Regions from separate parts of the Moorella naiadis (nom. illeg.) genome, predicted to be linked through region 3. Evidence: riboswitches for the same ligand, from Rfam matches in the RefSeq annotation. Region 3 holds a riboswitch; each other region holds the start of a gene.
The links. Region 3 has a riboswitch for cyclic di-GMP ahead of SDD30_RS04685 (HD-GYP domain-containing protein). Riboswitches for the same ligand answer to the same signal wherever they lie in the genome.

Region 1: it holds a riboswitch for cyclic di-GMP, as region 3 does, so the genes downstream of both, SDD30_RS01500 (type II secretion system F family protein) here and SDD30_RS04685 (HD-GYP domain-containing protein) in region 3, are expected to answer to the same signal.
Region 2: it holds a riboswitch for cyclic di-GMP, as region 3 does, so the genes downstream of both, SDD30_RS13835 (methyl-accepting chemotaxis protein) here and SDD30_RS04685 (HD-GYP domain-containing protein) in region 3, are expected to answer to the same signal.
Region 4: it holds a riboswitch for cyclic di-GMP, as region 3 does, so the genes downstream of both, SDD30_RS07710 (copper amine oxidase N-terminal domain-containing protein) here and SDD30_RS04685 (HD-GYP domain-containing protein) in region 3, are expected to answer to the same signal.

What each region holds. Positions count from the first base shown of each region.
Region 1 is NZ_JAXGFQ010000002.1:35,381-42,933, forward strand. Features, by position in the region: gene SDD30_RS01490 (prepilin peptidase) at 1-753, opposite strand; gene SDD30_RS01495 (prepilin-type N-terminal cleavage/methylation domain-containing protein) at 760-1,170, opposite strand; gene SDD30_RS01500 (type II secretion system F family protein) at 1,305-2,519, opposite strand; cyclic di-GMP riboswitch class I at 2,568-2,650, opposite strand; gene SDD30_RS01505 (type IV pilus twitching motility protein PilT) at 2,728-3,735, opposite strand; gene SDD30_RS01510 (GspE/PulE family protein) at 3,748-5,433, opposite strand; gene aroB (3-dehydroquinate synthase) at 5,489-6,589, opposite strand; gene SDD30_RS01520 (shikimate kinase) at 6,568-7,089, opposite strand; gene aroC (chorismate synthase) at 7,110-7,553, opposite strand, start outside.
Region 2 is NZ_JAXGFQ010000026.1:20,978-28,530, forward strand. Features, by position in the region: gene SDD30_RS13815 (protein-glutamate methylesterase/protein-glutamine glutaminase) at 1-794, opposite strand, end outside; gene SDD30_RS13820 (chemotaxis protein CheW) at 778-2,835, opposite strand; gene SDD30_RS13825 (chemotaxis protein CheW) at 2,832-3,320, opposite strand; gene SDD30_RS13830 (DUF1540 domain-containing protein) at 3,586-3,744, shown strand; gene SDD30_RS13835 (methyl-accepting chemotaxis protein) at 3,830-5,668, opposite strand; cyclic di-GMP riboswitch class I at 5,733-5,822, opposite strand; gene SDD30_RS13840 (polysaccharide deacetylase family protein) at 5,950-6,972, opposite strand; gene SDD30_RS13845 (M1 family aminopeptidase) at 7,022-7,553, opposite strand, start outside.
Region 3 is NZ_JAXGFQ010000005.1:71,340-78,892, reverse strand. Features, by position in the region: gene ispD (2-C-methyl-D-erythritol 4-phosphate cytidylyltransferase) at 1-237, opposite strand, end outside; gene SDD30_RS04705 (PIN/TRAM domain-containing protein) at 225-1,376, opposite strand; gene SDD30_RS04700 (CarD family transcriptional regulator) at 1,458-1,934, opposite strand; gene radA (DNA repair protein RadA) at 2,039-3,406, opposite strand; gene SDD30_RS04690 (phosphatase) at 3,799-4,545, opposite strand; gene SDD30_RS04685 (HD-GYP domain-containing protein) at 4,953-5,549, opposite strand; cyclic di-GMP riboswitch class I at 5,637-5,741, opposite strand; gene SDD30_RS04680 (AbrB/MazE/SpoVT family DNA-binding domain-containing protein) at 5,785-6,081, opposite strand; gene pnpS (two-component system histidine kinase PnpS) at 6,139-7,553, opposite strand, start outside.
Region 4 is NZ_JAXGFQ010000009.1:49,763-57,315, forward strand. Features, by position in the region: gene SDD30_RS07705 (response regulator) at 630-995, shown strand; cyclic di-GMP riboswitch class I at 1,079-1,166, shown strand; gene SDD30_RS07710 (copper amine oxidase N-terminal domain-containing protein) at 1,299-2,213, shown strand; partial or broken gene SDD30_RS07715 (CHASE3 domain-containing protein) at 2,609-3,040, shown strand; partial or broken gene SDD30_RS07720 (histidine kinase dimerization/phospho-acceptor domain-containing protein) at 3,239-3,394, shown strand; gene SDD30_RS07725 (sensor histidine kinase) at 3,509-3,952, shown strand; gene SDD30_RS07730 (response regulator) at 3,985-4,377, shown strand; gene SDD30_RS07735 (HD-GYP domain-containing protein) at 4,370-5,884, shown strand; gene fliD (flagellar filament capping protein FliD) at 5,951-7,069, opposite strand; gene SDD30_RS07745 (undecaprenyl-diphosphatase) at 7,347-7,553, opposite strand, start outside.

The DNA.
Region 1 (7,553 bases), on a different contig from region 3:
TTAAAAAAAGGTGGTCGTGTACCAGTTGATTATTGTTGTCCCCCACCAGATGGTGCTCATTGTCCCCAGGGCCAGGAAGGGGGTAAAGGGCAAAGGGTCGCGACGTCCCCGGTGTTCCAGGAGCATCAACATCAACCCGACTACGGCCCCCGCCAGGACCGCCAGGAAAAGGGCCAGGAGAGTCTCCGGCCACCCCAGGAAAAGCCCCATCACCAGGGCCACCTTCACATCACCGCCGCCCATGCCACCCCGGCTGAGGACCGCAATCAGGAGCAGTAGACCCCCGCCCAGACCGGCTCCCAAGAGGGCCGCCGACCACGGTACCTCCCCCAGGGGCAGGAAAACCAGGCCCGCCGCCAGGCCCAGCCAGACCAGGGGGTCCGGTATGGTGCAGGTCTGCAGGTCGATGCCGGCAATCACCAGAAGTAATGAAGCCAGAAAGGCGTATTTGATCGTCAGCGGCGACAAACCGAAGTGCTGCCAGAGGCTCAGATAAATGGCCGCCGTTAGGACTTCAAGCTCCGGGTACCACCGGGGCACAGGGGCGCCGCAGTGGCGGCAGCGCCCCCGGTGGATGAGATAACCCAATACCGGTAGCAGCTCTACCGGCCCCAGGCGCCGCCCGCAGGCGTCACAACGGGACGGCGGGTAGACGACGGACTCACCCCGGGGGATCCGGGCGATGCACAGGCCCAGAAAACTGCCGATAGTGAGGCCGAGGAAAATAATAAGTACCTGAATTATACCTGCCATTGAAAACTATGGTTGTGTCGGCGGATAATATACCGGGGTACTACTTCCTGGAGCTTGATAGTACAAGGTGAAGGGAACATAAATATTGTTCCCAGGATTATATGTTATTTGTGAGTACCCATAGTCGTTATTCCAGGGCGTCTTAGGCACACTGGCAAGGTATTTGCCATTCACCAAATTACTTTGCCAATTATTAGGATCAGGCAAGCCATTTTCTGCCGTATAATACATCTCAATGGCCGAGCCGATGGTCTTCAAATCGGCATTTGCTTTGGCCTTTTTCGCTTTGTCGCTCTGCCCCATAAATTGCGGTACGGCTATAGCCGCCAGGATGCCGATAATGACGACCACCACCATGAGTTCAATCAGGGTGAAACCCCGGCGGTCTTTTAACATTCGGCGTATATAATTTAGCATTATAATCCTCCTCTCCCTTCGAAACCAAAACTTGTCGTTACTCCTTAACTTCCGGCGTCTTATTACCCATTCTGAAAACACCACTCTCTACCATCCATCTGCTGCCGGTGTGTGTCTGGTGGTATTATATATCCTCAATGCACCCCGCCGGCCAGGGAAAAGACCGGCATGAGCACGGAGATTACCACCAGGCCGATGATCCCCCCCAGGGTCAGGATAAGTAGGGGCTCGATCATGGATGACAACCGGGTCACCGTCTCCCCCACTTCCCGGTCGTAGAAGTTGCTGATCTTCGCCAGCAGGGCGTCCAGGGCTCCCGTCTCCTCGCCCACGGCAACCATCTCCACCACCATGGGCGGGAAAACGCCGCTGGCTTCCAGCGGTGCTGCCAGGCTTTGGCCGTCCCGCACGCTCTCTTCGGCCCTGGCTACAGCCCCGGCTACCACAGCGTTGCCCGCCGTGCGCCGGACGACTGCCAGGGCGGATAGGACCGGCACGCCGCTGTGGATAAGGGTCCCCAGGGTGCGGCTGAAGCGCGATAACACCGTCTTCTGCATAAGGGGCCCGAAAACCGGTAGGCGGAGGAGGAGACGATCCAGCTGGTAACGCCCGTTCGGCTTCTGCTGCCAGCGCCAGAAACCATATGTAGCCACCACCAGGATAACCAGCAGTACCGGCCAGGCCCGCCGCATGGCGCTGCTCATCCCTAGGACCAGTCGCGTCGGCCAAGGCAGGGGTACCTGCATACTGGCCAGCATGTTCTGAAAGGTCGGCAGGACATAGGTCAGGAGGAACATCACCGCCCCCACCGCCACCAGGCTTACCACCACCGGGTAGGTGAGGGCTGATTTGACCTTTTCCTCCACCTCGTGCTCCCGTTCCAGGTGCTCCGCCAGGTGCTCCAGGGTCTCATCCAGGGCGCCGCCCAGCTCCCCGGCCTCTACTGTGTAGACGAAAATCGGCGGGAAGACCCGCGGCTGGTGCTCCAGGGCCCGGTAAAGGGCTTCGCCGGCCTCCAGCTCTCCCAGCAGGGCAGCTGTACTCTCCCGCAGGGTGGAGTTCTCCGTCTGCTTCTGCAAGATCTGCAGGGCCGAGACGATAGGCAGGCCAGCCCCCAGCATGGTAGCCAGCTGACGGCAGAAAAGAGCCAGGTCACGGCGGCTCACCCGCCGCCGCAGCAGCTGCCGCCAATTCCACCCCTCACCCCTGGCGGCACCGGCCGGCCGGCAGGTAGTGATAAAAATACCCCGGCCGCGCAGCTCCCGGATGGCCATTTCCTGGCTAGCGGCCTCTACGGCCCCCTGCACCACCTCCCCACGTGTATCCCGCCCCCGGTAAGTAAAGGTCATGCTCTTCCTCCAAAAAAAGCCCCCGGGTGCAAGGAAAGAGATAGCTTCCCCGGCAGCCCGGCGGCCATAGACAGGTCTACAGGCCCGTAGCTTTGCGCCCCCGGCTTTCGCCGGGTTTGCCCTTAAGCAAGGGTAATGATCCTTTATTCGCCATCAGAACCCAAAATCCTGCCAGCCAGTGGGTGTTAACCTCAATTTAATTTTCAACTTATGTATCCCCGGCAATGACACCTCGCTCTACCAGCTGCCGCAGGGCGGCATCCATAGTCTGCATGCCGTAGCGGGCTCCTGTCTGCAGGCTGGATACTAACTGGTGGGTCTTGCCTTCACGAATGAGGTTTCTCACTGCCGGGGTGGCAATCAAGCTCTCCACCGCCGCCACCCGGCCGACCCTGTCAACCCGGGGTAAAAGCTGCTGGGTAATCACCCCTTCCAGGGTATCGGCCAGCTGGATGCGGATCTGGCCCTGCTGGTGGGGGGGAAAGACGTCGATGATGCGGTCGATACTCTGGATGGCACTGCTGGTATGGAGGGTGGCTAGGACCAGGTGGCCGGTTTCCGCCGCGGTAATGGCCGTGGCGATGGTTTCCAGGTCGCGCATCTCCCCCACCAGGATGACATCCGGGTCCTGGCGCAGGGCGGCCCGCAGGGCCCGAGCAAAGGAGTGGGTATCAGAACCCACCTCCCGCTGGTTGACGATGCTTAATCGGTGCTGGTGCAGGTATTCAATGGGGTCCTCCAGGGTAATGATATGGCAGCGACGTTCCCGGTTGATTTTATCTACCAGGGCCGCCAGGGTGGTGGACTTACCACTACCTGTCGGTCCCGTTACCAGGACCAGGCCGTGCCGGCGCTCCGCCAGTTCCCCTACCACCGGCGGCAAACCCAGGGAGTTTAGATCTGGAATCACCCTGGGGATCAGGCGGATGGCCGCCCCGGTGCTGCCCCGCTGGTGAAAGACATTGACCCGGAAACGGCCTACCCCCGGCAGGGAATAGGCCAGGTCGATTTCGCCCTGTTCCTGAAATATCTCCCATCGCTCGCCCACCATTGGCCGGACTAAGCTCTCTGCTATGCCGCCATCCAGGGGCTCCCACTGGTGCTGGACCTGGAGTTCACCGTTGACCCGGAAGACTGGCGGCAACCCAACGGCGAGATGGACGTCGGAGGCCCCGGCTGCGGCAGCGGCCGCTAGGATGGTTTTTATATCGAGCATCTACATCCCCCTTTACAGGCCCCCCAGGGAAACCCGCAGCACTTCGGCTACCGTGGTTATTCCCTGGCGGGCTTTGGCCAGCCCATCTTCTATTAATGGTACCATACCGGCGGCTACAGCCGCCTCCTTCAGGGCTGTTGCCGGTGCCTTGGCGGCCACCAAGCCCCGCAGTTCCTCATTCATAACCAGGACCTCCTGAATGGCCGTCCGGCCGGCGTAACCCGTATAATGGCAGGCCTCACAGCCCCGGCCACGCCAGAGCTCCTCCCTCTCCGGCAGCCAGGAGCGCTCCGGGGTACCGGGCTCGGGCCGGTAGGTTTCCCGGCAGCGGGGGCAGATCTGGCGCACCAATCGCTGGGCCACCACCCCGATGAGGGAGGAATTCACCAGGTAAGCCTCGATGCCCATATCCAGCAGGCGGGTTATCGCCCCGGCAGCGTCGTTGGTATGCAGGGTGCTGAAGACCAGGTGACCGGTAGTGGCTGCCCGGACGGCAATATCGGCTGTTTCCCGGTCACGAATCTCCCCGACCATGATGATATCCGGGTCCTGGCGCAGGATGGAGCGCAGGCCGGAAGCAAAGGAGAGCCCGGCCCTGGGGTTGACGCGCACCTGGTTGATACCGGGCAGCAGGTATTCCACCGGATCCTCAATGGTGACGATATTTTTCTCCGGTGAACTCAAGGAATTGAGGGTGGCGTACAGGGTTGTCGTCTTACCGCTCCCCGTTGGCCCGGTAATCAATAACATACCGTAAGCACTCCGGACCAGGCTGGTATAGCGTTCCTGAACGGCAGGCAGAAACCCCAGCCGGTTCAGGGGTAGGAGCATGGCCGCCTGATCCAGCAGGCGCAAAACAACCTTTTCCCCATAAACTGTCGGCAGGGTAGAAACCCGCAAGTCGACATTGTGCCCGTCCAGCGTAAACTGGAAGCGGCCGTCCTGGGGCAGCCGTTTTTCGGCAATATCCATCCCGGCCAGGATCTTGATTCTGGATATCAGGCTGTTTAAAACGCCCAGGGGCAACCGGGACACCTCGCGCAGCAGGCCGTCTACCCGTAGGCGCACCCGCACTTCCCCTTCCTGGGGTTCGATATGGATATCGCTGGCCTGGGCCTGGATAGCCTGCTGGATAAAGTTATTGACCAGGCGAACGGCCGGGGCACCACTGCCAGTCCCAGCGGTAAGCCCGGTGGTATCCGGGGAACCTGGGTTGCTGGCTGTCTCCAAAGCAGCGACGGCCACCTCATTGTTAACCCTCAGGCCTTCCTTTTGCCAGAAGTTACTCAGGGCGGCAGTAATCTCGCCCTCGGCGGCGATAGCCGGCATAATCTCCTTACCGGTGACCAGGCGCAGGTCGTCCAGGGCCAGGAGGTTCAGGGGGTCGGCCAGGGCCACCAGCAGGCGGTTACCGTCCAGGCGGATGGGAATAGCCTGGTAACGCCGGGCCAGGCCCTCAGGCACCAGGCGGACGACTTCCGGGTCCAGGTGGTAGTCCGCCAGGACCACCTTGGGAATCCCTAACTGGAATTCCAGGACCTCCAGTATATTGGCTTCGGTGACAAATCCCAGGCGCAGCAAGACCTTACCCAGGCGTTCCCCACTGCGTTTCTGTTCCTGCAGGGCCTGGTCCAGCTGTTCCTTGGTGATCATCCCGGCTTCTAATAACAGATCCCCCAGGCGCCGGCGACCGTCCATAGAACTCCCCTCCGAAATGAAATATGAGATGGGGGAGGTGAGAGGTGAGATGCCCTCAGCCTTCCTTCGCGCCGGGGTTCCCCAGGCCAAGAACCGCCATTATTTCCTCAACAGCAATGGGGGTAATCTGCACCCGGCCCAGTCTTTCCGGCAGGATCATCCGCAGCTGCCCCCAGGCGATCTTTTTATCGTGGCCCAGGGCTGCCCGGAAGGCCGCCGGATCTAGTGCCGGCATAGTTACTGGCAGGCCGGCCCGCTCCAGCAGGCGCACCAGGCGCCCGGTCTCGGCAGCAGAAAACATCCCCCGCTGGACGGCCATCCTAGCGGCGGCCACCATACCCATCGCCACCGCCTCACCATGGCGGTAAGTATTAAAACCGGTTACCGCCTCGACGGCATGGCCCACAGTATGGCCAAAATTTAAAATCGCCCGCAGGCCCTTCTCCCTTTCATCCCCGGCTACTACCTTTGCCTTTAAAGCGCAGCAGCGCAGGATGATGCTTTCCAGGACCCCTCTATCACCCCGCAGGGCCTGGTCCAGGTGCTCTTCCAGGTAGGCGAAGAAACCGGCGTCGGCGATAACCCCATACTTGATGACCTCAGCCAGGCCGGCCCGGATCTCCCGCGGCGGCAGTGTGGTCAAGGCGTCGGTATCGGCAAGGACCATCCTCGGCTGATAAAAAGCCCCGATCAGGTTTTTACCTTTGGGGTGGTTGACAGCCACTTTACCGCCGACACTGGAATCCACCTGGGCCAGGATGGTAGTGGGTATCTGGATGAAAGGCACCCCCCGCAACCAGGTAGCGGCGATAAAACCGGCGACGTCGCCGGCGACGCCGCCCCCCAGGGCGATAACGGCGGCACGCCTTTCGATACCGGCATCCAGGGCGGCATTATAGAGCCCTGCCGCCACCTCCAGGCTCTTAGCCTCCTCGCCATCGGGCACCAGGGCCAGGTGAGGCTGGAAGCCGGCCTCCTTGAGGCTGATCTCAATTGCCGGCCAGTATAAGCCGGCCACGGTGGCGTTACTCACCACCAGGCAGGGGGCCGCCAGGTCCAAGGTATGTAAATAGAAACCGGTTCTGGGTAGGAGCCCGGAGCCGCAGTAAATCTCATAGCTGCGTTCACCCAGGTCTACGGTAAGCTGGCCAGCCACGTCTTTAAAGCCTCCTTTATCTCCCCGGCTACGGCGATAGCATCCTTACCGTCAGTATCAATGTAAAGATCGGCGAAGGCGTAGTAGGGCTCTCGCCTTTGCCACAGGTCGGCAATATCCTTTACCCCGTGTCCCTGAAGGAGGGGGCGGTCGCCAGTAATACCAGCCCGCTTCAGGGCTGTCTCCGGCCGTACCTGCAGCCAGACGACCCGGTTACCCTGTCGCAGGCGCTGGACATTGACCCTGGAAAGGACGGCCCCGCCGCCGGTGGCAATAACGGCCCGGCTGGCAGCAGCCACCCGGGCTACGGCTTCCATCTCGATCTCCCGGAAAAAGCTCTCCCCTTCCCTGGCGAAGATCTCTTTCACCAGCAGGCCCGTCCGCTCTTCCACCAGGGCGTCGGTATCTAAAAAGTACCAGCCCAGATCGGCAGCTAGCAGCCGGCCGACAGTTGTTTTACCGCTGCCCATGAAGCCGATTAGAACAATATTGCCCGGCATCCCCATCCCCCTTTAGCGGTTTATTTAAAGCTGCCCCCGTGGGGGTCATGCAGGTAGCGCCGGTAATCCTCCAGCCGTTCCTTAAGCACTGGCAGGTAATCCCCGCCGAACTGCTCCAGGATGGCCCCGGCCAGGACCAAGGCTACGGCCGCCGCAGCTACTACCGCCGCCGCCGGCACGGCGCAAATATCCGAGCGTTCCACACTGGCTGTGACCGGCTTTTTCGACAGGAAATCGACGCTGGGCAGGGGGTGCCTGAGGGTAGGAATGGGTTTCATGGCCGCCCGGATAACCAGGGTTTCCCCGTTGGTCATACCCCCTTCCAAGCCACCGGCCCGGTTGGTAGGATGGTAAAAGCCCTGTCCTTCCCGGTAGGCAATGGCATCGTGTGCCTGGCTGCCCGGCAGGGCGGCCACCCCAAAACCGGCGCCGATCTCTACCCCTTTAATGGCCGGGATGCTCAT
Region 2 (7,553 bases), on a different contig from region 3:
TCCCGGACCTCCAGGGGGGAAAGCTCGTTCAGCCGCCGGGCCAAGGGGCCGGTGAAGCCCGGGGGCATGTGCTGGACAATTACTACGCCGGCCGGGAGATCGCCGGGCAAGGACGCCAGGACCTGGCGCAGGGCCGCCGGCCCGCCGGTAGAGGCGCCGATGGCGATGATGACCGGCGCAGGCCCGGCACCGGAAACCGGCACTATGGAGGAACTATCGGTCAAGGTGGCTCCTGATTGGAGGCCGGTCCGGCTGTCCGTTTCACCAGCCGCCGCTGCCGCCCGGTCTGCCGCTGTCCCCCTACGGGTCCGGATATCCTCCCGGTCCGGTCGGGGAGAAATAAAAGCTGCCGGGATAATCTCCCGGCAGGGTTTACCCCGGCCAAGACGCCCTACCGGCACCCGGGCCGCGGTTTTGACCTTTTCCGGCAAAACCCGGGCCAGTTCCTGGACATCTGCGGTTTTAACCGGCTTCAGGACAAAATCGACGGCCCCCAGTTCCAGGGCCCTCAGGGTCACCTCGGCCCCGGCCGTCGTATGGGCGGAGAACATGATGACGGCCACCGGGTTATGCGCCATCAGGGCTTCCAGGGTCGCTAGGCCGTCCAGGACCGGCATCTCCTGGTCCAGGGTTATCACCTGCGGCTGCAGGGCCGCAACCTTCTCCAGGGCCTCCCTGCCGTTACGGGCATAGCCCACTACCTGGATGGCGGGATCGGACGCCAAAATATCACTCACCAACCGGCGGCTGAAGGCCGAGTCGTCGACGACCAGGACCCTAACTGGCCAGTTCACGGTCCGGCTCCTCTCCCAGGAAGTTTACCAGGCTACGCACGTCCAGGATCAGGGCCACGCTGCCGTCGCCCATGATGGTCGCCCCGGCCAGGCCCGGAATCTTACCGATGAAGTTCCCCAGGGACTTGATGACGATCTCCTGTTCGCCCAGGAGGTTGTCGACGATAAAGCCGACCTGTTTTTCCGCCAGACCGACAATGACGACGGCGTAGTTCTCTCCCTCCGGCGCGGTGGTGCTCAGCCCCAGGGCCTGCCCCAGGTAGATCAGGGGCAGGACCCGGCCGCGGACGACCACCACCTGCTGGCGGTGGACATGCTGGATACTGCTCGGGGCGACGTCGATAATCTCCATCACGTTGGCCAGGGGGAAGGCGTAGACCCGGCCGCCGACGCGGACCAGCAGGGAGCGATTAATGGCCAGGGTCAGGGGCAGCTTGATGGTAAAGCAGGTCCCCTTGCCCGGGGTGGTGCGGATGTCGATGGTACCGTTGATTTTTTCGATATGATTGCGAACGATGTCCATCCCCACACCCCGGCCGGAGACGTCGGTTATCTTGGCGGAGGTGGACAGGCCGGGCAGGAAGATCAGGTCCACCACCTCCCGCCGGCCCAGGCGGGCGGCGGCCTCGGCGCTGATGAGGCCTTGGGCTACGGCCTTGGCTTTAATCTTCTCGGCGTCCATGCCGGCGCCGTCGTCTTCTACGGTGATGACGATCTGGTTCTCCTGGTGGAAGGCCTTCAGGCGTACTGTCCCCTGGCGGGGCTTGCCTTGCTTAAGGCGTTCCTCCGGGGGCTCGATCCCGTGGTCGATGGCGTTACGCAGCAAGTGGATCAAGGGGTCGCCGATTTCCTCAATGACCGTCCGGTCCAGTTCCGTTTCCCGGCCTTCGATGATAAAATCAAGCTCCTTGCCGGCCTTGCGAGCCAGATCCCGGACCATGCGGGGGAAGCGGTTGAAGACCTGCTCGATGGGGAACATGCGGGCCTTCATGATCTCCTCCTGCAGGTCAGAGGTGATGCGGCCGATGTGCAGGGAGACCTCTTCCAGGGTCTCCAGGAGTTCTTCGTTGGCCAGCTTGGCCTGCAGGCCGTTGCCGACCTCGGCCAGGCGGGTGCGGTCGATGACCAATTCCCCCACCAGGTTCATGAGGTTCTCCAGGCGCTGGACGTCCACCCGCACCGTTTGGCTGACCCGGTGCTCGCCGGCGGCCCCACCTCCACTGACCCCCGGGGCGCCCTCGCGGTCCGGCTGTCCCGGCTGGGGCGCCTGACTATCCGCTGCCGCCACCCGGTCTTCCTCCAGGATGATGGGCCGTACTTGGACGTCCTTAATTTCCGACACCGATTTAACCACATTGGCCAGGGTATCGGCATCCTCCCGGCTGACGAAAGCCAGGACAAAGGAGTCGTTAAATTTCTCGGCCTCCAGCTCCTGGGTATGGGGGACGCTCTTGATGACCTCGCCCAAGTCTTTCAGGTTGTTGAAGACCAGGTAGGCCCGGGCCGATTTCATCTGGCAGCCGGCCTCCAGCTGCACCCGGATCTCGTAGGCGCGGAAGCCCTTAACCTCTGCCGCCCGGATGACGTTCTGCTCCACGTCGTCCAGGGACAGGGTTTCGAGGGTGTTAGCCCCGGCCACCGCGGGGGCGATGGGGCCGGCCAAGACTGCCTCCAGGCGGGCGACTACTGCCGCGACTTCGCCTTCGTCACCTTGACCGGCGGCGATGCTGTCCTTTAAGCCCCGCAGTTTATCCACGGCGGCCAGGAGGATGTCGATGATCTCGCGGGAGACGGCCAGCTTCCCCTGGCGTAAGGAGTCCAGGACGCTCTCCATGCGGTGGGTGAGGGTGGCCAGGCGGTTGAAGCCCATGGAGGCCGAGGAGCCCTTCAGGGTGTGGGCCGCCCGGAAGATGGTGTTCAACAGGTCTTGGTCGCCGGGGGTCTGCTCCAGCTGGACGACGGCCTCGTCCAACTGTTGGAGCTGTTCCTCGGCTTCGTCCAGAAAGACGCCCAGGTATTGGGACATGTCCAGGTCGCTCATTTGCTCGCCACCCCGGCGGCCACTTCTTGCTGCAGTTCGCGCTGCTCGCTCTCCCGCAGCACCCGGTCCAGGGCCAGGAGGATAATCAATTTGTCGTTCCACTTGCCCACGCCCTTTAGGTAGGCGACGTCGATGCCGCTGATCATGGGCGGCGGCGGCTCGATGCTGTCGGCCGGCAGGCGCAGGACCTCCGAAACCGAGTCGACGATCATGCCCACCGTCATCTCGCCCAGCTCGACCACCATGATGCGGGTATTGTTGGTAGCCTCGGCGGCAGGCAGGTGGAAGCGTTTATGCATGTCGAGGATGGGGATAATCCGGCCGCGCAGGTTGATGACCCCTTCGACAAAGGCCGGGGTCCGGGGGATCTCGGTAATGGCCTGCAGGCGGATAATCTCCTGTACGTGGTTAATCTCAACGCCGTAAGTCTCGCCGGCCAGCTGGAAGACGACCAGCTGGACTTCCGGGACCGTTTCGGCTGCCATATGTAAATCCCACCTTTCTATAGAAAAAAGAGAAGAAAAAAGAGAAAGAAGAGCCTTTCGGTGACTCGGAAGCAAGATGTACTTACAGGAAAATTCTGCGTCCGGGGTCCGATTCCTGCAGGTGCGGAAATATTTTTGCCAGGATAGCAGCCGCCGTGCTGGTAAATGCTATTTTAGTAGAGCCTGTCCCCGCCAAACCCGCAGCGGTTACTGTAAGTATCAACCATTCTTAGTAGGAGTCTATTTGCGGAGGGGGTGAGCAATTATGCCCCAGGTTAAATGCCGGGTGGCCAACTGCATCTACTGGCAGGACGGCGCCTGCAACGCGGAAAAGATCAACATCGCCGTCGAAGGGGTGCCGAACAACTCCAGCGCCCACAACGACCGCGATACCGAGTGTGAGACCTTCCAGGCCCGGGCCTAGGCGGGGGCCAGACCGGCAAGGCCGTTATCCCCGGTTAGCCCGGCAAAACGACAGCCAAAGTTGAAGTCAGGGGAACACCGCCCCTTTACAGTTTGAACCGGGCGATGGCCGCCTCCAGCTGACCAGCAGCGGCTGCCAGTTGCCCGGCGGCCTGGCTGATCTGGTCGACGGCCGCCGTCTGCTCTTCCGTCGAGGCCGACACCTGCTGGGTGCTGGCCGCCGCTTCCTCGATGCCGGCGGCGATACTCTCCACCCGCTCCTTGACCTGGCGGGAACCGGCGTACATGTCCTCCGCCTTTTCCGCTACGTTCTTGATCCTGGCTACCATGGTCTGGATGGCCTGGTCGATGGCGTTGAAGGCCTTGCCGGTGCGGGCCACCACCTCAGTGCCCTGCTGGACATCCTTGGAGCCTTCGGCCATGCTGGTGACCACCCGCTCCGTCTCCCGCTGGATCTCCTGGACCAGGCCGACAATCTGCTTGGTAGCTTCAGCCGATTGCTCGGCCAGCTTGCGCACCTCTTCGGCGACTACGGCGAAGCCCCGGCCCTGTTCCCCGGCCCTTGCGGCTTCAATGGCTGCATTCAAGGCCAGGAGGTTGGTCTGCTCGGCAATGCCGGAAATGACGCCGACGATCTGGCCGATTTGCTGGGAACGATTCCCCAGTTCACCCACCACCCGGGCCATGCTATCCATCCGCTGGGAAATAGCCGCCATCTGGTCCGTAGCCTCGGCCACGGCCCGGCTGCCTTCGGTAGCTTTAATCGCCACCTGGTCGGAGGCCGCCGCCATTTCCTCGGTGTCGCGGTGGACTTCTTCGACCCTGACCACCTGGCCGTCGGTGGCCGCCGCCGTTGCGCTGACCTGCTGGGCCTGGTCTTCCGCCCCTTTAGCCATCTCCTGGACGGTCGCGGCCACCTGGCGGGCGGCCTCCCCCACTTCCTGGGACATGCGGGCTAGGTCCTGGCTGGCCGCGGCTACCTGGCCGGTCATATCGCGCACCCGACTGATGACCTGGCGCAGGTTGTCGCCCATGGTGTTGAAGGCTGTGGCCAACCTGCCGATCTCGTCTTTACTGGCCACCTGGAGGGGCTCGGCGGTAAGATCGCCGCCGGCTACCCGATCGGCGTAGGCCGCCACCTGGCCCAGGGTCTTACCCACCATGCGGCTGATAAACCAGGCGATGAACAGCCCCAGGAGCAGGGTCAGGAGCAAGCCGGTCAGCAAAGTCGCCCGGGCGCTGGTGAGGGCCGCGTTTAATTGCTGCTCCGCCGCGGCCGTACTTTCCACAATGGTTTTATCCATATGATTGCCGATGTTGTTGACGTTGTCCAAGGAGGCTCCCATCTGGAAGCTCAGGATGGGCAGGGCCGCCATGCGGTCTTGCTGGCTGACGTTGACGATGCTGTTATGGAAGGTATCGCTAAAGCTCTTGGCCGCCTGGCTCATGGCCGCCAGGTAACCGGCCACCTGGCTGTCGAGTTTTTGATTCTCCAGCTGGGCTCGAGAATTTTCGAAACGTTTCATGGCGTCGTCAAAGCCCATGACGTGGGTCTGGGAGCCGTTGATTATGTAATCGGTAGCCCGGCGGTAGGCGTCCCAGATATCATTGCTCATCTCGTTAAAAAGCATGTTCTGGTTATGCAGCGTCGTCGCCTGCTGGTATAGATTGGCCACCTTTATGAGATTGAAATTGACGTAAACGACTACGGCGACAAAGATGGCGATCACCAGGCAAAAGCCAGCCGTCAGCCTGGTCCCCAGGCGCCAGCGGCTGAAGAAGCCGGCCCGCGCTTTACGCGGGGCTGCCGGGGTTTTCTCTTGCCCTTTGGCCTGGGGCTGCTGCGGCTGCTCTGGTTCCTGTCCCGGCTGGCCTATCAGTCCCTGCGGCTGCCGTTCCTTCTTTTTAAACAGTTTTAAGCCCATAAAAATTCCTCCTCCGGTTTGGACGAAATATAAAAAGGGCTACCCGGTGGGTAGCCGTTCCACCCGTGGTAACTGGCTGTCCTGGCCCTTGGTCTGGGCTGTAGACCCTCTAGTTTTGCGCCCCTACCTTTCAGCAGGTTTGCCCTTTCGGGGAAATTTTCCTTTTTTCGCCTTAATTATACCGCAGGAAGGGCAGGATATGCAAGATATACCAGGGAAGAAATTGGAGGTGGGGTAATTCGCAGGCGGCGCCTAACGGTATCTCCCAGCGGTACCGGACCTTATGGAGTTTTACCGGCAGCGATGAGTTCCGACACCGTCACTAGTTCGTAACCCTGGTCGCGCAGGTCTTTAATCAGCTCCGGCAGGGCGACCAGGGTGCCAGGATGGGCCTCATGCAGGAGGACGATGCTGCCGTCGTGAACATTGGCCAGGACCCGTTTAAGAATGGCGGGTGGTCCGGGGTTGGACCAGTCCCGGGGATCGACACTCCAGGTGACGGTGCGCTCATGCAAATCGCCGGCCGCGGCCAGGAGGTTGGGCCCCATGGCGCCATAGGGGGGCCGGAAATACTTGACCGGCTGGCCGGTGATCCCGGCCAGGGCGGTGGCGGCCCGGTTTAAATCATCCCGGGCCGCCTCCCGGGATACCTTACCCAAGTTGGCGTGGCGCCAGGAGTGACTGGCTACCTCATTGTTGCCAGCCAGGACGGCCTGCACCAGTTCCGGGTGGGCCGCGGCCCGGCTGCCCACCATAAAAAAGGTGGCCCGGGTCCCCATAGCCGCCAGGACCTTCAGATAACGTTCCGTCCAGCCCGGGGTCGGGCCGTCGTCAAAGCTAATGGCCACCCGGTGCCCGGCCCCGGCCACCTGGCGCAGGGGCTGGGGGTTTTGCTGGGGCTGCGGGTCAGTGGCCTCTTGGGACTGCTGAGGTGGGGCCGCGCCAGGAGTAAAGCTGCCCTGGGGCGCGGCAGCAGGAGGCTGGTCGTTCGGGGCGGCCGGCGATGAGGTTTGGGTGTCAGGTTTGCTGGCCGCCGGGGTGAGGGGTACGATAAGCGCCGGTGGTACGCTGACCGTCAGATAGCTGCCTGGTAAACGGTGGCCGCTAGGGGTACTGTAAGTGTTCCCGGCCGGCCGGGCCAGGCTGTCGCCGCCGGCAGTCAGGACGACGGCGATCAGCCCCGCCAAGGCTGCCAGTTGCTCCAGGCTCAGGATTAACGCCGGCCAATCCGGCCGCCAGGGATGCCTGATCACCCTGGACCCCCAGGCCCAGCACTCCACCACGTATTTTACTACCTGGCTCATTTCCGGTCGCCCCTTTTTGGTCTTTCCTATGATTAGACGTTACCCGGAGTTATTTGTTCCGCAAAAAAGGGCCAAAAATGTTGGAATTTAGTTTACCATAATATGTTAGAACGGTTAGCAGGGCTGGAGCCGGCACAATTTCATAACGGTAATAACGCTGGATATAGGCCAGGGCTTGCTGTAAATGTTCGGCTCCGGCGGCTCCTTCCAGGCTGAGCCAGAAGGTTGCGCCGCGGTTATAAACGGCCCGGTGGTAGGTCTGATCGCTGCCGTACTCTTCCAGAGGCAGGTTGATGGGATCGCTGCTGCCGGCAGCCAGCCGGGTGATCTCGGCCAGTTTCGCCTGGTAGAGGCCGGGGTCATAGCGCCGGTAAAAGAGCAGGGTGCTGTACTCGGCCAGGCCCTCGTCGATCCAGGCGGCCTGGTGTGTATCATTGCCCACCAGGTTGTACCACCACTGATGGGCTACCTCGTGGACGACCACGGCCGGGCTGTAGGGCTTGCGATTACTCAGGAGAATCAGACCCGGGTATTCCATGCCCATCAGGTTATCAAGGGGGACAAAGGCTAGATGGAAGTAG
Region 3 (7,553 bases):
GGCAACTATCGCCCTGACTTTGTCGCCCCCGTCCCTGGCCGCTACCTGCCAGCAGCGAGGAATATCCTCCGGCCGGGTAACGATTATGATTTCATCCACCAGAGGGGAGGAACAGGCTACCGCCAGGCTATAAGCCAGCATGGCTTTGCCGGCCAGGGGTAGAAAGACTTTATTATCCCCGCAGCCCAGGCGTTTTCCCTGGCCGGCGGCGGCAATAATCAGACTCAAGAAAGGCACTGGTACTCGCTCCGTTCCAGGGTCTGGTGATGGGTGCCCAGCTTGCGTTCGGCACCCTTCGGCCGTGCGAAGATCATTCTCCCGGCAGCCGTCTGTAGGACACTGGTTACCAGGACGGCCACGGTCTGGCCGATGAAACGCCGGCCGTTCTCCACGACAATCATTGTCCCATCATCTAAGTAAGCTACTCCCTGGCCCATTTCCTTACCGTCTTTAATAACCTGGACGGTCATTTCCTCCCCCGGCAGGACAACGGGTTTAACGGCATTGGCCAGTTCATTAATATTCAAAACCCTGACGCCCTGAAGCTCGGCCACCTTGTTCAGATTGTAGTCATTGGTGAGGACCGGGGCGCCCATCTTCTGGGCCAGGCGGACCAGTTTACTGTCAACCTCCGCCAGGTCGTCAAAATCGACCTCGGAGACCTTCACGGTGATATTATTCTCCTTGCGGATCTTATTGAGGATGTCCAGGCCGCGCCGCCCGCGGTTGCGTTTCAGCAGATCCGAGGAATCCGCTATATGGCGCAGTTCTTCCAGGACAAAGGCCGGAATAATGACTGTTCCTTCTATAAAGCCGCTTTTAATAATATCGGCGATCCGGCCGTCAATAATGACGCTGGTGTCCAGGATCTTAGCCCCCGATCGGGCGGCTTCGGCCTTGCCTTTATCCCGCTCCTTGCCTCCCCAGCGGGGGAAAATATTAAAAAGGGCCCACATTTCATCCCGGCGCTTGGTACCCAGGCTCCAACCCAGGTAACCGAAAAGGAGACTCCCGGCCATGGGAATATAGGGTCCCACCAGGGGCAGATGAATAAAGGACGCCCCTAATAAATTGGCGATTATAAGTCCGCAGATTAATCCCAGGGCCCCGCTAATAATCTCCTGCGCCGGAGTGCGTTGCAACCTCCCTTCCAGCCAGTGCATGGACTGGGTAACCAGGTTAATTATGTGCTGGGCCAGGCTATAACCCAGGAGACCGGCTACCAGGGTCACTAGAGCCAGCAGGGTCCAGGTCACCCCCACAGGCGGGCTCACCCCGTGGCCCACCTGCCACAAGTTTAGCCCTACCTGGCCGGCGTAGAAGCCCAGGGCCGCACCCAACAAGCCGACAACCCCGCGTAAGATACGATACAACATCTCTTCACCTTCTTTTTACTTCCTTTCCCTTGGATTCTGCCTCAGGGGACGGCATCTTATACCATCCCAACTTCAGGAATTTCAAGCTAAAAGTTTTTCTAGCAAGTTTTCCACTTGATTCCTTTCGGTGTTGCGGGCCAGGACTAGTTCACTAATCAACATCTGCCGGGCGCTCTCCAGCATTTTCCTTTCTCCCGTGGAAAGACCCCGGTCGTGATCCTGCCTGGCCAGGTTACCCACCACCTCGGCCACTTGATAGATGCTACCGCTCCGCATTTTCTCCAGGTTAGCCCGGTAACGCCGGTTCCAGTTGCCACTGCCGCTCCCCTTGGGCTCCTTGAGGATCTTGATTACTTCCTGGATACCCTTTTCGTCAATCACCTCCCGCAGGCCTACGGCCCGTTCGCTCTCCAAGGGAATCATCACCTTCATGTCACCCAGGGGGAAACGCAGGATATAGTACTTCCGTTTACTGCCCAGGACCTCGCGATCTTCAATGGCCTCGATAACCCCGGCCCCGTGCATGGGATATACCACTTTATCGCCGACTTTAAACATTATGCAACCCTCCCTTTATCGCCCTTCAGTATTTATTATAACAGATTAATTGCTTTCATGCTGCTCGGTGCTAGCTATTTTATTCACATTTATACATCTACCCTTTAACTTCGGGGTTTAACCAGGGCCAGTTCCAGGGCTTCGCCTACTATATGCACATCATATACTTCGTAACCGGGCCGATCTTTCAGGCCCTTACTATTGCCAGCTGGGACGATAAAGCGGTTAAACCCCAACCGGGCAGCCTCTTCAACCCGGCGCTCCAGTTGCGTTACAGCCCGGACTTCCCCTGCCAGGCCGACCTCCCCCAGGACCAGGGTCCGGGATTCCAGGGGACGATCCTGAAGGCTCGAGGCTATGGCCAGACAGACGGCCAGATCCGCCGCCGGTTCGTTGATGGCAATGCCCCCGGCGACGTTGAGATAGATATCATACCCCCCCAGGGGCAGCTTGGCCCGCTTTTCCAGCACGGCCGCCAGTAACAGGGCGCGGTTGAAATCGATACCCGTGGCCAGCCGGCGGGGATTACCAAAATTGGTCCGGCTCACCAGGGCCTGGATCTCCAGCAGCAAGGGCCGGGTCCCCTCCAGGCAGGCCACCACGCTGGAACCGGCTACCCCGGCCGGCCGCTCGGCCAGGAGCAAGGCCGAGGGATTACGGACCTCCTCCAGGCCGGAACCGGCCATTTCAAAGACACCGATCTCATTGGTAGAGCCGAAACGGTTCTTAACGGCCCGCAGGATACGATAGGCCTGGTAACGTTCGCCCTCCAGGTAAAGGACACAATCAACCAGGTGCTCCAGGACGCGGGGCCCGGCCAGGAAGCCTTCCTTGGTAACGTGGCCCACCAGTAATACCGCCGGGCCGCCACCCTTGGCCAAGCGTAAAAAACGGGCCGCTCCTTCCCGTACCTGGGAAACACTGCCCGGGGCGGCCTGGACCTCAGGAAGGATCATGGTCTGGATAGAATCAATAATAACTACTGCCGGTTGCAGTTTTTCAATCTGGTCAATAATGGCTTCGATATTGGTCTCGGCCAGCAGGTAGATGGCGCCGTCCAGGGCACCCAGCCGCTGGGCCCGGAGACGGGTCTGCCCGGCGGATTCCTCACCAGTGACATAGAGGATACAGCCGTACTTGCAGGCCAGCAGGTGCGCCACCTGCAAGAGCAGGGTGGACTTACCAATTCCGGGGGCCCCGCCCACCAGGACCAAAGAACCAGGTACCAGCCCGCCGCCCAGGACCCGGTCCCACTCACCCAGTGAGGTTACCAGCCTCCTGGTGCTGATATCGTTAACTTCCGCCAGCAAGACCGGCGTGGCGGCTGGTGCCGCGGGGTTCTGGGAGATTGTAGTTATTTCTGGTTCCAGCACCAAACTGTTCCAGCTGTCGCAACCGGGACAGCGGCCCAGAAACCCCAGCGATTCATAACCGCACTGCTGGCAGACATAACGTTCTTTGAGCTTGGCCAGTGCTTTTTCCTCCGCAAATAGACTTCTAACAAACCTGTTTCTGGGGGAGCCCCGCATGGGGGCTGACGCGCCCGTCACGAAGGACGAAAATGCAAGTGGAGGCAGGGGCTGGCGGATACAGGCGGAAGGCGACTTGGTTCGCGGCGTTAGCAAACTCAGCGAAGCCGCGGCGGTGAACGGGATAGGGATCGTAACGTAAATTAAGGAACGAAAAATTACGTTCTCCGCGGAGCCTGTACCGCCAGCCCCGCGGCTGTTACTGTAAGTTGCAACCACTTTTGGCTGAACCCTATTTTAGGAGAAGTGGCTCCGCACCCCTGCAGCACACCGCGTGCCTATAGCCTCCGGGGTCATTATAGCACCAGAAAACCTTCTTGGGAAGTCCTGCCATCTTAGACTCTGCCTTCCTGGACTGCTTCCCGGTGGCGGCGATGCCAGCCCAGGTACTCCTTAACGCGATCGACCGTTTTATTCATCACCTGATCCTCGCTAATCCCAGCACTACGGGCGACCTGCCAGGCGCGGGTGAAATTACCGACTGAAGTAAAGATATGAGCATCGCTATTTAACGCTACCTGCACTTTATGCCTTTGGGCGAGTTTGGCCAGTAACTGGCAGCGTGGCAGGCTCCCCTGGCGGCTGACGCTAAAGGAATTATTGTTGATTTCCAGGGCTTTATGCTCACTAGCCGCCGCCAGGACCAGCTTTTCGATATCCACGGGGAACTCAGGGTTGCCTGGATGGACGATAAGGTGGACCCGGGGGTTGGCTATGGCTGCCAGGACGGCCCGAGTATATTCTTCTACGGAGCGACCGTCAAAACCAGTCAGGGCATGAAATCCCGCCAGGACTATATCCAATTCCTCCAGGAGGCGTTCTGGTAGATCCAGGTGCCCCTCGGTATCAATGATATTAGCCTCCACGCCCCGCAAAATTTCCACGCCGCCAATCTTGCGGGGCAGGGCCGCCAGGTTGCCAAAATAGTATTCGTGGGGACCACCGGGCATCTTCAGCCCGTGGTCGGTAATGGCGATCATTTTTAAACCGCGCTTTTCCGCCGCCGCGGCCATCTCTTTAACAGTGCTGTAGGCATGACCGCTGGCGATGGTATGGGTGTGGAGATCGGCTTCAAATAACACTGGCTGCAACTCCCTTCTTATTTACGCTTGCTTCCTCTTGCTAATCCTTTTTGTCCTTCTATAGTATAGCAACAGGTTATTAATCTAATATTAAAGGTCTTTTATTTTAATTTTAAGCTGCCCCTTCTATAAATAATATCCGCCAGGGGGGATTAATACTAACACAGGGTCGGCCGGGGGGCAGATCAGTAACCGCCCGTCGCGGCTTGGCGTTAGTCAATCAGGATTAACGTTGGGTTGGTAAGGGTAGTTGCTGACCTAAAAAAGTGGCCCAGAAAATCTGGGCTGTAAAGTAGTATATATTAAGGAGGTCAGAGGACACCTGGTTGAAGGTAATCAGGTCTTCCTTTCACTGATATTATAACTCATTACTGTTAAAAATCAATATCAGGCCTGTTAAGGTTAGATTAATTTTCAAAGCCCCTTTGCGACGCCAGGCGGTTATTCTTTTTTAACAGTCGCAGGATCATGGTAAAAAAAGCCGGCACCAGTTCCGGGTCAAACTGGGTTCCCGCGTTATCTTCAACTTCTTTTAAGGCTGCTGTTAGCGGGCGAGGTTGCTGGTAGGGTCGGGAGGAAGTCATAGCTTCAAAGGCGTCCGCTAAGGCGATAATCCTGGCTCCCAGGGGGATGTGCACGTCCTTAATACCATTATAGCCGCGCCCATCCCAGCGTTCATGATGATAGGCTACCAGCTCCAGTACCATCCGGTTGGTGCTGGTAGAGGCCAAGAGCTTAACCCCCGCCCGGGCATGGTTCCTGATAACCTGCCACTCCTCCGGCGTCAGGGGGGTTTTCTTGTTCAGGATAGAGCTGGTGATGGTTAGTTTACCAACATCATGTACCAGCGCTCCTTCATAAATAGCCTGGCAATTATTTGTCTCTAAACCGCAGGTCTGAGCCAGGTTCAGTGCCAGGGCGGCTACGCCCAGAGAATGCCGGTAGGTAAAGGGGGAATGGGCTGCCAGCCGGCCCAGCCAAAACTTAATCTCCTGCCACTCCAAGAAACGTTCATCCTCTTCCCCCCAGGGCCGATCCGTCAGATAATAAAAAAAGCCTTGCTCCTCAACAAGACTATGCCGCCACTACGAGCCGGCAGCCTGGCGATCATAGCTTCCCGCCAGTTTCTCCAATGGGGAAGCCTTAGACCCATGGCTTTGTGCCCCCGCCTTTCGACGGGTTTACCCTTGAGCAGCCCTGGTTACAAAAAAATATGCTTTTTAAGCTTTACTTCGACATCTAACGCAATTTCCCTTTCTTGTTGTTTAAATTCCCACTTGCTCCCACCTCTCCCAGGCCCAGTTTTTGGGCCAGGGCCCGATAGTACTTCTCCGCACACCGGCGACAAAGGGTATCTCTACCGATGGTTACCAGATCTACTTGCAGGCCGCAATAACGGCAACTTGGCTGGGAGTCGGCCCGCCGCAGATACCACTCCCCGCCTTCCTTCACCAGAAACTCAATTTCAGCGCCGGGGTATAAATCCAACTGCTGGCGTAACTGGGCCGGCAGGGTTACCCGCCCCTTGTTATCAATAATCCGCCTGTTACCGTCCGGGGCCTGACTCCCAGGTGCTCTGCGCTTCCCGGTAATTTATTCCGCCTCCCCTCCCCCGTTAGCGATCGGAAGGGTAAAGAAGAAACAGCTACCCTGTCCGGGTTTGCTGGTCACATTGATGCTCCCGCCATGGGATTCGACGATATGTTTGACGATAGCCAATCCCAGGCCAGTACCACCCATTTCCCGGGAACGGGCTTTATCCACCCGGTAGAAGCGTTCAAACACCCGGGGCAGGCTTTCGGGTGGAATGCCAATGCCGGTATCTTCCACTTCTACCTGAACTACATCCCCTTCCGGGATGGCCCGCACCATTACCCTCCCCCCAGCCGGGGTATACTTAATCCCATTATCAATAAGATTAAGCAACACCTGGTTCAAATAACTCTCACTAATAGCCAGTGCCGGTATACCCTCAGGGATTTCCGTCTGCAGGTCAACGCCTTTATCGCCGGCCAGGGGGGTTACCGTAGCCAGGATCCGTCCCAGAGTACTCGCCAGGTCAGCCCGGTCCGAAGTCTGGCGCTGGGGCTGGTTCTCCAACCGCGATAAGGCCAGGAGATCCTCAATTAACTGTTGCAGGCGGCGGGCTTCGTTATTAATGATGCCCAGAAAGCGCCGGCTTACCTCCGGGTCTTCCAGGGCGCCTTCCAGTAATGTCTCGACAAATCCCCGGATTGAAGTCAAGGGGGTACGTAATTCATGGGAGACATTGGCCACGAATTCCGTCCGCATCTGCTCCAGGTGGCGGATAGTGGTAATATCACGCATGGTCAGGACAGCACCTACCACCCGGCCTTGCTCGCTGGTAATGGGCATGCCGTGCACCTTAAATAACTGGCTGGTAGTGGGGAAGAGCCTGACCTCCTGTTCCAGGGGCAGGCCGCTGGCCAGGATTTCCTTGACCATTTCATCAATCTCATGGTTACGGATAACCTTGAGGAGGTATTTATGCACAATTTCAGGGCCTTTTTTGCCGATCATTTCCTCAGCTGCCGGGTTCACCATAATCACCCTGCCGACCTGATCGACGGCTACCAGGCCGTCCGTCATACTGGCCAGGATAGCCTCCATCCGGTTACGTTCGGCCGCTAGCTCCCGGAAATTATTGCGCAGGTTTTCCACCATAACATTTAAGTGGTGGCTTAATAAACCTACCTCGTCATCGCTCTGTATCTCAATCCGCTGTTCCAGGTCCCCGGCGGCAATCCGGCGGGTAAGGGGCAATATAGCCCTGAGGGGGGTGATTATACCACCGGCCAGGATAAAGGTGCCTCCAGCCAGGAACAGGAAAACCAGGAACATGACCTTTAAGAGCTCCCCTTCCAGCTTGCCGGCCAGGGGCCCCGCCTGGAAGGGAGGAAGCAGAGGCAGGCTCAAGGCATTGAGGATGACCAGGTGGAGGTAAAGATAGGCCCCCAGCAAGGTTAAGAAAAGTAGCGCTACGAAGT
Region 4 (7,553 bases), on a different contig from region 3:
GCAAGCGAAGCGAAGGGAAACCTAACCTGCCGGGGGCCTGAGGGGATTTCCACGGGTTATAGCGGCCGGCAGAATAAGAGAATGAGGACAGCAAAATTAGCTGCCCTCGTTTTTTATGATTATATTTACGGCTTAAAAATTTAATACAGGTTATTGGAGGATTTAGGTAAACTATGTCGAAATACGAAAAAAATAGTATCCAATAAAGGAGCCAAGGCAATGTTATATATCTCAATAAATACCATAAATTCCCTGGGGGGGGGGGGGGGGGATATTTTACCACCCCCACCAGAAAAAACAACTACCTTATAGTTATATTATCATCCCCCTCTTTCTCTTTTGCTATTTTTATCTATCTTGTGATTCCTCCAGCCTGTCTTGCGATCTGGGGCCGCAAGACCCTATCTTACCATATACCCCCTCCCCTCTTTATCTTCCAGGTGATTTATTACGTTTACGATCGTTACGCTCGCCACCATTCCTCTGATCAGGGTTGCCTTATTACCTTCAGCTGCAAGTGATAATTACCGCGGCTTACAGGAGGCAATGCCATGAGCAGAGGCCTATTGGAGATGGGAGTCACTAAAGTGCGCCTCAGCAGCAAAGAAATCTAACTGGAGGCAAATTTAATGGCTCATTTAATCTTACTGGTAGAAGATAATGAAGCTAATAGAGTGCTGTTAAAGGATATCCTGGCGTTGACCGGCAATGAGGTTTTAGAAGCCGTTAATGGCGAAGCAGCGGTCCAGCTGGCGCAAGAACAAAAGCCACAATTAATTTTTATGGACTTGCAGCTACCGGGTATTGATGGGATAAAGGCGACTAAAATCTTGAAACAGAATCCCAGCACCAGGGATATACCTATTGTGGCCGTTAGTTCTTATGCCTATGCAAGGGAAAAGCAACTTTTCCTGGCAGCCGGGGGCAATGTTTACCTGTCCAAGCCTATAGATGTTGATCTAATCTTAGCAACAGTGAGCCGGTTTTTGCCATGAAAGCATGAAAGATGGATAATATATAATTAATTTGCTGCCAGGCACTCAAGAAATTATTAGATATGCCGATGATTCTTTTTAAGAACCGCAAAGGGCAAACCCGACCGAAAGGCGGGGGCGCAAAGCCACGGGCCTAAAGCCTTGACAGGCTATGGCAGCCGGGTTGCCGGGTAAGCCATAGTGAAATTTTTTGGCGATAACGGGCAACCCGGGCTGAGGCGGGTTGTCCTAAAATTTTTATAGGGGGTATGCTGGATGAAGTATAAAAAATTAATCAGTACCCTGGCCATAACCGGCCTGCTCTTGCCAGCCGGCATAGCTTATGCCCTCCCGGGTAATGGTCATGACAACTATAGTCCTGGCCAATATACGGTAGTTACCGCTGGAGGGGCTAACTATGGGATTAAGGTTAAAGGGGAAGATAAACAATTAGAAGATGAGTCAGAAGATCAGACAACCGAAGCTCAAGATGAGACTAGAAACAGGAAAGAAACCGAACCAAAAGAACAAGAAATAAAATCGCAGGAGGGGGCCAGGACGAAGGAAGAAAAAGAAGTGCAAGGATACCTAGACAAGGAAATTTCCGGGCTCCAGGTTACCCCGGAAGCACAGGTGAGGGAAGAAAACCAGGTAAGGGAAGAAACCCAAAATGCCGGTCTGGTGAAATTTCAAGGTAGAATCCGGGTTAAGAATAAAGAAATAAAATTTGATGTACCGCCAGTGATTAAAGGAAACCGGACCCTTATCCCCGTCAGGGCGGTTACCCAGGGTCTAGGCGCGACTATCAATTGGGACGAGGCAACCAACACCGTAACTATAACAAAAAATGGAATTACAGTAGTACTTATGCCTGGAAGTACAGAAGTAACCGTCAATGACACCAAAATCAATTTGGATGTCCCCGCGGCAATAATCAGCAACCGTACTTTTGTACCCTTGAGGTTTCTGGGTGAGGTATTTAAAGATAAAGTGCATTATGATGCAGCAACCGGCAACATTGATATTGAAGAAGGCAACGAAAACGAGGCAGGACAAGGTACTGAGTCTCCACCACCTGGTACAACGGCGCCTGAAAGTCCGGTTAACAGCAGTCCAACTACTACGACAGTACCGACAAGTACCAGCCCCACACCTCCCGCAACAACAGGTACCAGTACGACAACTACTCCTTCCATCCCAGCGCCGACAACAACGACCTCCTCTTTACCTGCCGCATAAAGCGGCACAAATCCCTGCTTTTATCGCAGCGGGGATTTTTTTTGCTGTTGCAAAGCCGGGTAGCTTGACTTGGTTAAGGACCGCGTTTTTACCGGCGCAGGTAAAATTTTCCTTGACGATAAAAAGGGTAGCACCTATAATTAAATTGGTAGAATAGTGTCACTTTAGGGAGAAAAAAGTCGGTGGACGGTGCTTGGGGCCCCGGAGGTGCCACTATGGCCGAGGAATTGAGACACCGCCGGCAGCGGCCTTTATGACGCCGGGCGGCGTTTCCAGTAAAACTTATAGGTGGCGGTCCGAAAATGAAAAAGTATTTTAATTCCAGAGTACTAGTGAGCATTATAGTCTTGTTAATTATTGGCGTCATAGGCCAGACTTTCTGGCTGTATGAGCAAATGACGGAACTGGCCCGTCGGTATTACCAGGTAGGCCGGGAGAGTTATACGGCTTTGTACAACCTGAAGAGCATAGAAAAGCTGGTCATGGATATGGAAACGGGGGTACGCGGTTACCTCTTGACAGGCGATCCGGCTTTCCTGGATCCTTACAATGAAGCAAAGCAAGAGGTGCAGGATTATTACCAAAAATTGTCGGGGAATTTAAGCGGGGATGCCGCCTCCCGCAGTTACCTGGAGAGCATTAAACAAGAAATTAAGGATTGGGTAGTGAAGATTGCCGGTCCGGCTATGGCCGACCGTAAGCTATTGGGGCCGGCGGCGACTTTACAAAATTTGACGGCCAGTATTGATTTTTCCCGGAGTAAATCCATCATGGACCGCCTCAGAGATAAGTTTGATCGGTTGGATACGAACCTCGAGGCTCGCCGGGACCAACAAATGCAGGCTGTCTTAGACTGGAATCACCACATAACCATATTAATGATAGTAGTAACTGGGATACTACTGTTGGCTATAATGGTTCTGGGCCTGGCGCTTTATCGCTTGCTGCGGCAAGTAGAGGTACAGAATGCCCAGCTCCTGGACAGGGAAGGAAGGCTGCAAAAAGCCATCCGGGAGTTATATATGGCTTCCAAGATGAAATCGGAGTTCCTGGCCAATATGAGCCATGAACTGCGCACGCCCTTAAACGCCATTATCGGCTTTGCCCAGGTATTGCAGAAGCAATACTATGGGGCCTTAACTGAAAAACAGGTTAAGTATGTCGAGTATATCTTGACCAGCGGCCGGCATCTCTTAAGCCTGATCAACGACATCCTGGACCTGTCGAAGATAGAAGCCGGCAAGCTTGAATTGGAGCCAGCCACCTTTTCCCTGCCAAAACTACTGGAAAACAGTTTGATCATGGTAAAAGAAAAAGCAGTGCGGCACCGGTTGGAAGTTATTTTACAGGTGGACCCGGATATCCCGGAACTTACCGCCGATGAACGTAAAGTGAAGCAAATAGTCTATAACCTGTTGAGCAATGCCGTTAAATTTACCCCCGACGGCGGTAAGATTACCGTCCGTGCCCGGCTTCTACCCGGTGATCAAGTACAGGTTAGCGTTGCCGATACGGGCATCGGCATCGCGCCGGCAGACCAGGAGAGGATTTTTGAGGCCTTTATCCAGGGCGACAGCGGTTATACCCGCCAGTATGAAGGGACGGGCCTGGGACTGGCCCTGGTCCGCCGCCTAGTTGAACTGCACGGGGGCCGGGTATGGGTGGAAAGCGCCGGCTCCGGCCAGGGTAGCACCTTCTACTTCACCTTGCCGCTACGGCTAGAAACGAAGGAGCAATGATGATTAATAAAGATTCCGGGGGTGAAAACTTCATGGCGGGACCAATTTTAATAGTCGAGGATAACGAAGCCAACCGGGTCTTGCTGGAAGAAATCCTGACCCTGGGGAATTATGAGGTTTTGAAAGCCGTTGATGGCGAGGAAGGGGTCCGCCTGGCCCGGGAACAACAACCCCGGTTGATTTTGATGGATATCCAGCTACCCGGCCTGGACGGAATCAGCGCCACCCAGGTCCTGAAGGGTGACTCTTTGACCCGCCATATCCCGGTTGTCGCTATTAGTTCTTACGCTTATGAGAGGGAGAAAGAACTTTTCCGGGCCGCCGGGGGTGACGCCTACCTCACCAAACCTATTGATGTTGATGTAGTATTGCAAACCGTAGCGAGGTTTCTGGAGGGAGAGGCTTCAGGTGGAAAAAATGCCTAAGATCTTGGTGGTCGACGATGATGAGCTAAACCTGGCCTTAATGGAAGCCATGCTGGCGCCCGGCGGCTACCAGGTGCTGACGGCTGCTGATGGCGAGGAGGCCCTGGCGGTAGTGGCCCAAGAAAACCCGGACCTCATCCTCCTGGACATCATGATGCCGCGCCTGGACGGCTTGACCGTCTGCCGCAGGCTGAAGGCAGACGAGGCGACTCGCTTTATACCCGTGATTTTGGTTACGGCCCTGGATCAGCTTCAGGACCGGGTCGAGGGACTTGCCGCCGGGGCGGACGACTTTTTAACCAAGCCGGTTAACGAGCTGGAACTGACGACCAGGGTGCGCTCGTTGTTACGAGTAAAAAAGTTAAACGACCAGCTGCGCTACGCCCACGAACACATCAATTCTTTAACCCGCCATGTGGCGGGCCTGCTGCAGGAATTCAATCCCCTGTATTTTGAGTTAGAAGCGACCCTGCGGGAGCTTTTGCAGCAGTTACTTTTGTTAAAGGAGCTGGCGCCGGCGGCAGTACTGGTAGTTATGGCAGCCGGCCAGGGCCGTAGTCAAGGCTGGCTTTATTATCGTCAAGAGGGAACAATAAAGCAGGAAACAATTAAAATTCCCTTGCCGGCAGATGCCGGGGCCGTCCAGAGCATCCTCCGCGCCAGGGGAGAGGGCCTCTGCGGCAACCGGGGCGACCCTCAATGCGAAGAAGAAATCAATTTTTTTGCCTCCCAAGTGACGGGCTATACCGGCGCTATTCACAATTTCGCCTGCTTTTATGATGGCCCCTTACTGCTAGCCGCCTTTAATTACCCGGCGGCGGTCACGGCCTATGAGCGGGATGTCCTGCAGAACCTATTGACATATAGCCGTTTCTTACAACTGGTGGCCGGGCAAATCCGGGACACGGAAGGGGCCTTTCACTATACCATCCAAGCCCTGGCCCGGGCCGCCGAGGCCAATGACGACGATACAGGCAATCATATCGTCCGGGTGGGCACCTTTGCCGCAGAGCTGGCCGGGGGCCTCGGCTGCCCACCGGATTTCTGCCGGGAGATCGCCCTGGCGGCCCAGATGCACGACGTGGGGAAGATTCACATCCACCCGGATATTTTACGCAAACCGGGCCGGCTAACCCCGGACGAATGGTTGTTGATGCAGCAGCACCCCCTTCACGGCGCCAGGATCCTGGGAGACGCCCCCAGGTTACGAATAGCCCGGGAGGTGGCCCTGCACCACCACGAGAAATGGGACGGCAGCGGCTACCCTGCCGGCTTGCGGGGCGAGGCTATTTCCCTGGCGGGCCGGATTGTGGCTGTGGCCGACATTTATGACGCTTTAAGGAATAAACGCAGCTATAAGCCCGCCTTTTCCCATCAGGAAGCCTGCCGGATTATTACTGCCGGCGACGGGCGGGTACAGCCGGGGCACTTTGACCCGGCGGTTCTGGCGGCTTTCCGGCGGGCTGCCTCCCACCTTGAAGAAATTTATGAAACAATAAAGGATTGAAGTCATACCGCTGGGAACATTGCCAAACTGAGTGAGGGCCTGGTGCCTTTCCCGGCTCCCTGGCAATTAAACCAACTGATTAAAGAATGATCCCGGAGGCAGCAGGAGGGACCAAAGATTGGCGGTGTTTAAAAACCCCCACCAATTGTAAGAGGATAGGTAAGGGGTATTTAGCTGTGGTAAGGGGTTAGCAAAGGTAGTTAGGGGGTTGGTGGCGATCTGTTGGGCGTTAAACCCAGCTGATACGGCCAAGCCGTTGACCCCACTGAAGGCAGTCTCTACCAATCCCAAGTTATTCTGGAGGGCGCTGGTAAGGGCAGTTTGGTTAATAGCCAGGGTGCCGTTCTGGTTCTGGGTAATGCCTATGGCGGCCAGGTTCGCGGCTTGATAACTATAGCTTTGCTTTAAAATAGAAAGTAGCTGCGGACTGATATACTGTGAATTTTGCGCCGTAAAGGTCACCAGGTTGTTATAGGCCGTCACGAAATTGTTGATGGCGTTGTTTATAGCTTGGGTATCAGGAGTGACTGTAATGGTGGCGTTAGTTACTGTACCTAAGAGATTTAAACTCAGTTTTCGGTTATCCAGGTAGATGGTGTTGCTTGTGGAAGTGTAAGGGACACCATTGAGGGTGTAACTAGCATTGGCTGCCGCAACAGAAACCGTGTTAGCCCCACTATAAGCGACAGCATTGCCGGTCACATCAGTTAAGGTGAAGGCATTACTGGTACCGGTATTCTGGGCAGTTAAAACCACGCGGCTGGTACCGGCTACAGTATCGGTAGCTACCTTGGCGGTAACCGGCGCGCCGGCAGCATTGATGGCCTTGGCCATGTTAGTGAGTACAGTTAGGTTAGTATCGCCAGAATTAACGGTAAAGGATAGGGAATAAGTCTTGCCGCCTGTTTGCAGGTTGAAATTATAACTACCTGGCGCCAGCCCGGTAGCCGCGGCGCTGGTCAGGGCGAGGCCCATGTTTTGCTGGGCGGTGGCGATCTGGCTTATGCTCATAGTATAAGTAGCTAAAGTTGCCCCCGGCTGGGCCTGGGCAGTAACGGCGCTGGGAGCAGATGAAGTTGTTGTTCTCTGCAAGAATACATTAGCGCTGGTGCTAAGCTGTAAGGGCTGGGAAGCCTCCCAAAGCTGGCGGCCATAGTTGCTCAGAGTGGCCAAGCTATTGGCCAAGAGAGAAGGCTGCTGCCGGTTCCAGTTATTAACCCATAAGGCTTCCTGAGCTATGTTGAGTGGTGCTCCCGGCTGGTAAGGGTAAGAAGGCGCTGAGGGATTTAAGAGATAACTCGCCAGCCAATAATTAGGGGACCAGTAATTGCTGTACAACGGGCCAACCATGCGAGATCATCTCCTTGGTAACATCTTGTGAAACCTATTATAACACTAAGAAATAAAATAGGGAAGATTTAATCTTGTAGCTGGTCCATTGCTTTGCACAGGGATTACAGCTTCAGGGCAGGATCAAGGCCAGCCGCCTGGCTACGGGAACAATCCTGGGCCAAAGATAGGCAACGATAATGCTGGCCACTATGCCTACCACGGCGCCGCCGATAACATCCGCAGGGTAGTGGACCCCGACGTAAACCCGGGCGATCATTATTACCAGCGACAAAACCATCAGGCCGTAATGCAGGCCTTTAGACCGGGCGCTCCACGT